2 linked regions of the Tsuneonella mangrovi genome follow. The protein of the gene in region 1 binds, or shares a complex with, the protein of each later gene. Links are inferred from orthologs where the notes say so. Each region holds a gene or a part of one and is shown on either strand. Other genes may lie near its edges.

What was found. Proteins that work in one complex are often made in the same cells at the same time.
Region 2: the proteins of tsaE (region 1) and tsaD are in contact, whole or in part, in a crystal structure (PDB 6N9A), measured with the Thermotoga maritima proteins. The link is inferred for Tsuneonella mangrovi from one-to-one orthologs. Residues at the interface, in WP_004082108.1 of Thermotoga maritima: Leu37, Gly38, Lys46, Lys57, Val59, Lys60, Ser61, Thr63, Phe64, Thr65, Leu66, Met67, Val69, Pro71, Tyr82, Arg83, Leu84, Asp86, Asp88, Phe89, Asp93, Ile128, Asp130, Glu131, Arg134; in WP_004082750.1 of Thermotoga maritima: Cys10, Asp11, Arg49, His50, Leu82, Gly84, Gly135, Gly136, Glu154, Thr155, Leu156, Asp157, Asp158, Ser159, Glu162, Asp165, Lys166, Arg169, Leu170, Tyr175, Lys213, Thr214, Leu217, Tyr218, Gln221, Arg222, Asn324.

What each region holds. Positions count from the first base shown.
Region 1 is NZ_CP022889.1:412,542-415,798, reverse strand. What follows is about bases 157-3,156. They hold tsaE (tRNA (adenosine(37)-N6)-threonylcarbamoyltransferase complex ATPase subunit type 1 TsaE), read left to right. Parts: upstream 157-1,437; coding sequence 1,438-1,875; downstream 1,876-3,156. Other genes in these bases: CJO11_RS01970 (nucleotidyltransferase family protein), read left to right, coding at 2,858-3,156; CJO11_RS01975 (aminoglycoside phosphotransferase family protein), read left to right, coding at 1,872-2,861; CJO11_RS01985 (sensor histidine kinase), read left to right, coding at 157-1,441. In the rest of the region: more of CJO11_RS01985, read left to right, coding at 1-156; more of CJO11_RS01970, read left to right, coding at 3,157-3,257. UniProt on the Escherichia coli protein: Required for the formation of a threonylcarbamoyl group on adenosine at position 37 (t(6)A37) in tRNAs that read codons beginning with adenine.
Region 2 is NZ_CP022889.1:2,248,191-2,251,071, reverse strand. It holds tsaD (tRNA (adenosine(37)-N6)-threonylcarbamoyltransferase complex transferase subunit TsaD), read left to right. Parts: upstream 1-864; coding sequence 865-1,899; downstream 1,900-2,881. Other genes in the region: CJO11_RS10940 (NAD(P)H-dependent glycerol-3-phosphate dehydrogenase), read left to right, coding at 1,896-2,881; hemC (hydroxymethylbilane synthase), read right to left, coding at 1-818.

The DNA.
Region 1 (3,257 bases):
GCGCCAGATGCTCGACCAGCTCGGCGTAGGCATCGCGCAGTTCGATCCCGACCGAAGGTTGGCATTTGCGAACCAGGCCTTCCGCCGCACGTTCACGATGCGCTCGGGAGCAGGCCCGGGCCTCGAATTCGAACGCTTCATGCGCGAATCGCGCGAGGCAGGTCGAACCCCGGAGGTTCGCGATTTCCCTGCCTGGCGCAGCGAACGCATCGAGTGGTTTGCGGCGGATGAACCGGCCGAAGAGAACTGGCCGCTGGCTGACGGCACGCACCTGCGGATCGTCGCGCAGCCGATGCCCGACGGTTCGCTGGTATTGATTGCGGAAGATCGCACCGAACAACTCGCATTGTCGGCGACGCGCGACACCTTGTTGCGTACCCGTACCGCGACTTTCGACAGCCTGTTCGAGGCGCTCGCGGTGTTCGCACCCGATGGCCACATGCAGTTGTGGAACCGCAGGTTTGCAGGGGCGTGGGGCCTTGAGGGTGAACAACTCGACGAGCATCCGACGGCGGAGGAATTCGTTGTCATGTTGGCTCCGTTGCTGACCAAGCCGAAGCAGGCGCAGGCGATTGGCGAAGTGGTGCGCGGGGCGACGCTCGACCGCAAGCAAACCGCTGGCCGTGTCGCGTTGAAGGATGGTCGGACGCTGGAAATCGCCGGGGTCCCGCTTCCGGATGGCAACGGCTTGCTGACGGTGCTCGACATCACCGATTCGCAAATGGCCGAAGATGCGCTGCGCGAGCGCAACCAGGCACTCGAGGCTGCGGACGAGGTCAAGACACGGTTCCTCGCCAACATGAGCTATGAGTTCCGCACTCCGCTGACTTCGATTGGCGGATTTGCCGAATTGCTCGAAGCAGGGGTGGCGGGCGAGCTTTCGGAGCAAGGCAAGGAATACGTCGCGGCGATCCTCGAATCGGTCCAGCGGTTGACCACGCAGGTCGAAAACGTCCTCGACCTCTCGCAAAGCGAAGCGGGGCTGCTGCCGATTTCGAAGGAACGGATCGAGTTGCTGCCGTTCGTCACGCAAATCGTCCGCGAGCGCGAGCAAGCGATCACCGGTAAGGGATTGAGCCTCGACCTGCGCGGTGGCGGTACGGCGAAGATTTCCGCCGACGAGCGCCAGTTGGGCCGGGCGATAGGTCAGCTACTCGATAATGCGATCGATGCGACGCCGAACGGCGGAAAGATCCTCGTCGACCTCTCTCGCAAGAGGGACGGGGTGCACATCGTCATTTCGGACAACGGACGCGGGATGTCGCGCGAGGAATTATCACGCGCGCTCGACGGCCTCAGGACCGGTGCTGACGGCAAGCTCGAACGCCGACAGGGGCTTGGCATCCCGCTTGCCCGCCAGTTGATCGAAGCGCATGGCGGCACACTCGAGATGCTGTCGCAAAAGGGCGCCGGGACGACCGCGACGATTTTCGTTCCGTGATCGTCGATCTCCCCGACATTGCAGCAATGGAAGTGTTCGGCGCACGGATCGCCGGCCAACTCCGGGTCGGCGATGTCGTGGCGCTGTCGGGCGACCTCGGGGCGGGGAAAACGACGCTTGCAAGAGCGATCATTGCCGCACTCGGTCACCGGAGCGAAGTTCCCTCGCCAACTTTCACGATTATCGAGACCTATGACGCGCTCGATCCGCCGCTCGTCCATGCAGACTTCTACCGCCTGGAGCGACCGGGCGAAATCGAGGAACTTGGCCTCGACGACTACCGTGAAGGTGCCGCACTTATTGCCGAATGGCCCGAAAACGCGGGCGGGTTTGCGCAGGAGCCCGGGTGCCTGTCGGTAACGCTCGAAAATGCGGGCGAGGGCAGAACAGCGATTGTCTTGCCCGGTTCATCTTGGCTAGGGCGCGAACCATGAGCGACCTGCCCGACGGGATTCACGCCTTTCTCGCCCAGTCCGGTTGGGGCAATGCCGCAATCGACCCGATCCCCGGTGACGCGTCGTTTCGCCGCTACTTCCGAATTGCCGACGGCGAACGCAAGGCGATGTTGATGCATGCGCCGCCGCCGCACGAGGACCCGCAGCCGTTTCTCGATGTAGCCGCCTGGCTCTCGCAGCACGACCTGCGCGCGCCGCAGATTTTCGCCGCTGACGGAGCACAAGGTTGGGTCCTGCTCGAGGACTTCGGCGACGACCGGATGCGCGACTGGCTCGATGCCAATCCATCTGGCGAAGACGGAGCCTACGCGGATGCTGTGGCGGTTCTCGCAACGCTACACCGCTGCGCGCCCGGACCTTTCCCGCCCTACGACTTGGCAACCTACCAGCGCGAAGCGGGCCTGTTCACTGAATGGTACTGCCCGGCGATGGGCCTCGAGGTTGATGCGGACGGCTACGTCGCGGCTTGGGAAGAAGCGCTCGCGCCCATGCTTGCTCGCCAGCTGCCCGGAGTAACCGTGCTGCGCGACTACCACGCAGAGAACATCATGCTGCTTGGCCCGGACCTACAAGGGCGAGGGCCGCAAGGCCTGATCGACTTCCAGGATGCGCTCGTCGGCCACCCGGCTTATGACTTGGTTTCATTGCTCCAGGATGCGCGGCGCGACGTCAGCCGCGAGCTGGAAGCGGCGATGCTGGCGCATTATCGCGAGCTTGCGTCCCCGGACGCCGATTTCGATGCCGATTACACCCGGCTCGGCGCGCAGCGGAACGCCAAGATCGTCGGTATCTTCGCCCGGCTATGGAAACGTGATGGCAAACAGCGTTACCTTGCTTACATTCCGCGCGTCTGGGAAGCGATGGAACGCGATCTCGAGCATCCGGCGCTCGCCGCGGTTGCCGCGTGGTTCGATGCCAATATCCCGCGCAATATCCGCGACGACTTTGGCGGAGAGTTGATGTGAGCGGGCTCGCTTCGGATACCGCGATGGTTATGGCGGCAGGCCTCGGCAAGCGAATGCGTCCGCTCACCGCTGCGCAGCCCAAGCCGATGGTCCGCGTCGCAGGCAAGGCGCTGATCGATCACACGCTCGACCGCCTCGCCGAAGCCGGGATTGGCCAGGCGGTGGTCAACGTCCATTACCTGGCCGACTCTCTCGAAGCGCACATCAAGGGCCGCAAGACACCGAAGGTGACGATCTCCGACGAGCGCGAAGCCTTGCTCGAAACCGGCGGCGGGATGGTCAAGGCGGTGAACGCTGGCCTGCTACCCGATCCGTTCTTCTGCCTCAACGCCGACAACATCTGGCTCGACGGGCCGCGCAATGCCTTCCTCGAACTGTCCGAGTTGTGGGACGCAA
Region 2 (2,881 bases), 1.8 Mb from region 1 along the record:
GCCCCGTCGGCGCTGAAGATCGCTGCGCGCATCGCCAGTTCATTGCCGTCCGCTTCGGTCAACACCGCGACCGGGCTGTGGCATGTTCCGCCGAGCCCCTCGAGCAAGGCGCGCTCGGCAAGCACCGCCGCGTGGCTGGGCGCGTGATCGATCGCGGCCAGCCATGCGCGCGCCTGAGCATCGCTGGCACGGCATTCGATCCCGATCGCCCCCTGCGCCGGGGCGGGGAGCCACTCATCCACTTCAAGCGGATGACCCGATGCGCTCTCGCCCAGCCGCGCGAGGCCCGCAGCGGCGAGCAGGGTCACGTCTGCTTCGCCTTGCGCGAGCTTGGCCATCCGGGTCGCGACGTTCCCGCGAAACGACACGATAGTGCAATCGGGCCGCGCGTGGAGCATCTGCGCGGCACGGCGCGGGGCGCTCGTGCCCACGCGGGCACCTTGCGGGATCGCGGCAAGGCTCTCGGCCCCGACCAGCACGTCGCGCACATCGGCGCGCGGCAGGATTGCAGCGATGACGAGAAAATCGGGGCGCAGCGTCTCGACGTCCTTCATCGAATGCACTGCCGCGTCGATCCGGCCATCGTGGAGCCACTCGTCGAGTTCCTTGGTCCACAGCGCCTTGCCGCCGATTTCGGCGAGCGGCCGGTCCTGCACCTTGTCGCCGCTGGCGACCACCGGGACCAGTTCGACCGCCGATTCGTCCCACCCGTGCACCTTGCACAGCCTTGCACGTGCCTCGTGCGCCTGCGCCAGAGCGAGCGGCGAACGGCGCGTTCCAAGGCGCAACTTCGGATGGGGACGGACCGTGTCGTTCATGGGCTGGCGCTTGCCCTACCCAAGCAAAGGACTAAGTGGAAGCGGGATGGGCGTGGTCCTGGGAATCGAATCGAGCTGCGACGAGACGGCGGCAGCGCTGGTCGCAAGCGACCGGCGTATCCTGGCGCAGCGAATCGCGAGCCAGGACGAGGCGCACGCGCCCTATGGCGGAGTGGTTCCGGAGATTGCCGCGCGCGCGCACGCAGAGCGGCTTGCCCCGATGATCGAAGCGGTTTTCGACGAAGCGGGGATTGCGCTCACCGATCTCGACGCAATCGCCGCCACCGCCGGGCCGGGCCTCATCGGCGGGGTGATGGTCGGGCTGGTCAGCGCCAAGGCGCTGGCGATGGCCGCCGACGTGCCGCTGATGGCGCTCAACCACCTCGAAGGACACGCTTTGAGCCCGCGGCTAGCCGATCCCGCGCTCGAATTCCCCTACGCGCTGCTGCTCGTTTCCGGCGGGCATTGCCAGGTGCTGCGGGTCGATGGCGTCGGCCGATACCGCCGGTTCGCCACCACGATCGACGATGCGCTGGGCGAAGCGTTCGACAAGACCGCCAAGATTCTCGGCCTCGGTTTCCCGGGCGGCCCGGCGGTGGAAAAGCTGGCCAAGGAAGGCGATTGCGCGGCTATCCCCCTGCCCCGCCCGCTCGTCGGAAGCGGAGAGCCACATTTCTCGTTCGCCGGTCTCAAGAGCGCAGTCCTGCGCGCGCACGAAAGCGGGCAATATGCCGCCGCCGATATCGCCGCGAGTTTCCAGCAAGCCGCGATCGACTGTGTCACCGATCGGCTTGGCATCGCGCTCGATGCGATGGGACCGGTCACCGCGCTGGTCGTGGCTGGCGGCGTAGCGGCAAACGCGTCGATGCGCGCGGCCCTGCAGGCGCTGGCCGACGATCGCGGGCTGCCGTTCACCGCCCCGCCACCTGCGTTGTGCACAGACAACGCCGCGATGATTGCATGGGCCGGATGCGAACGATTGGCGAGCGGACAAAGCGATCCGCTCGATGTCGCCGCACGTCCGCGCTGGCCGCTCGACCCGGAGGCCGAGCCCGTCCGCGGTGCCGGAGTGAAGGGATGAGTGCGGTGAGGCAAATCGGCGTGCTCGGCGCGGGCGCATGGGGCACGGCGCTTGCGCAGATGCTCGCCAGCGACGGGCGCGATGTGCTGGTCTGGGCGTTCGAGACGGATCTGGTTTCGGAAATCAACACGCAGCACACCAACAGCCTCTATCTGCCAAGCGCGCGGCTTGCCGAGAGCATCCATGCAACCAGCGATCTCGGTGATTTTGCGGCGCTCGACACTGTGCTGGCCGTCACGCCAGCGCAGCACCTCGGCACCGTCCTGTCTTCGATGCCGGCAACCCCGCGCGATCTCGTGCTGTGCAGCAAGGGGATCGAGGCAAACAGCGGGCGGTTGATGAACGAAGTTGCCACTGAGGCGAAACCGGGCAGCGCGATTGCGATCCTGTCGGGCCCGACATTTGCGCACGAAGTCGCCGCCGGATTGCCGACAGCTGTCACGCTCGCGTGTTCGGGCAGCGAGGAACAGTGGGAACGCTTGGCACCGCAAATCGCCCGTCCAGCGTTTCGCCCTTACTATTCGGACGACGTGGTCGGTGCGGAAATCGGCGGCGCGGTCAAGAACGTGCTGGCGATCGCGTGCGGCGTGGTCGACGGCCTGAAGTTGGGCCAGAACGCGCGCGCCGCGCTGATCGCGCGCGGCTATGCCGAAATGGTCCGCTTCGGCGATGCATTGGGTGCCGAGCGCGAGACGCTCGCCGGACTGTGCGGGCTTGGCGACCTGGTGCTGACGTGCTCGTCTACTTCGAGCCGCAATTTCAGCCTCGGCAAGGCACTGGGCGAAGGACAGGACCCCGCAGCCTTGATGGTCGACCGCAAGACCGTGGCCGAAGGGGCGCACACCGCGCCGGTGCTGATCGAGCTGGCCGCGCGCCACGGAATCTCGATGCCGATCGCTACGGCCGTCGACCGCTTGCTCAAGGGAGCACCGACCCGCGAAGTGGTCTCCGCCCTGTTGTCCCGCCCGCTGACTGCGGAAAC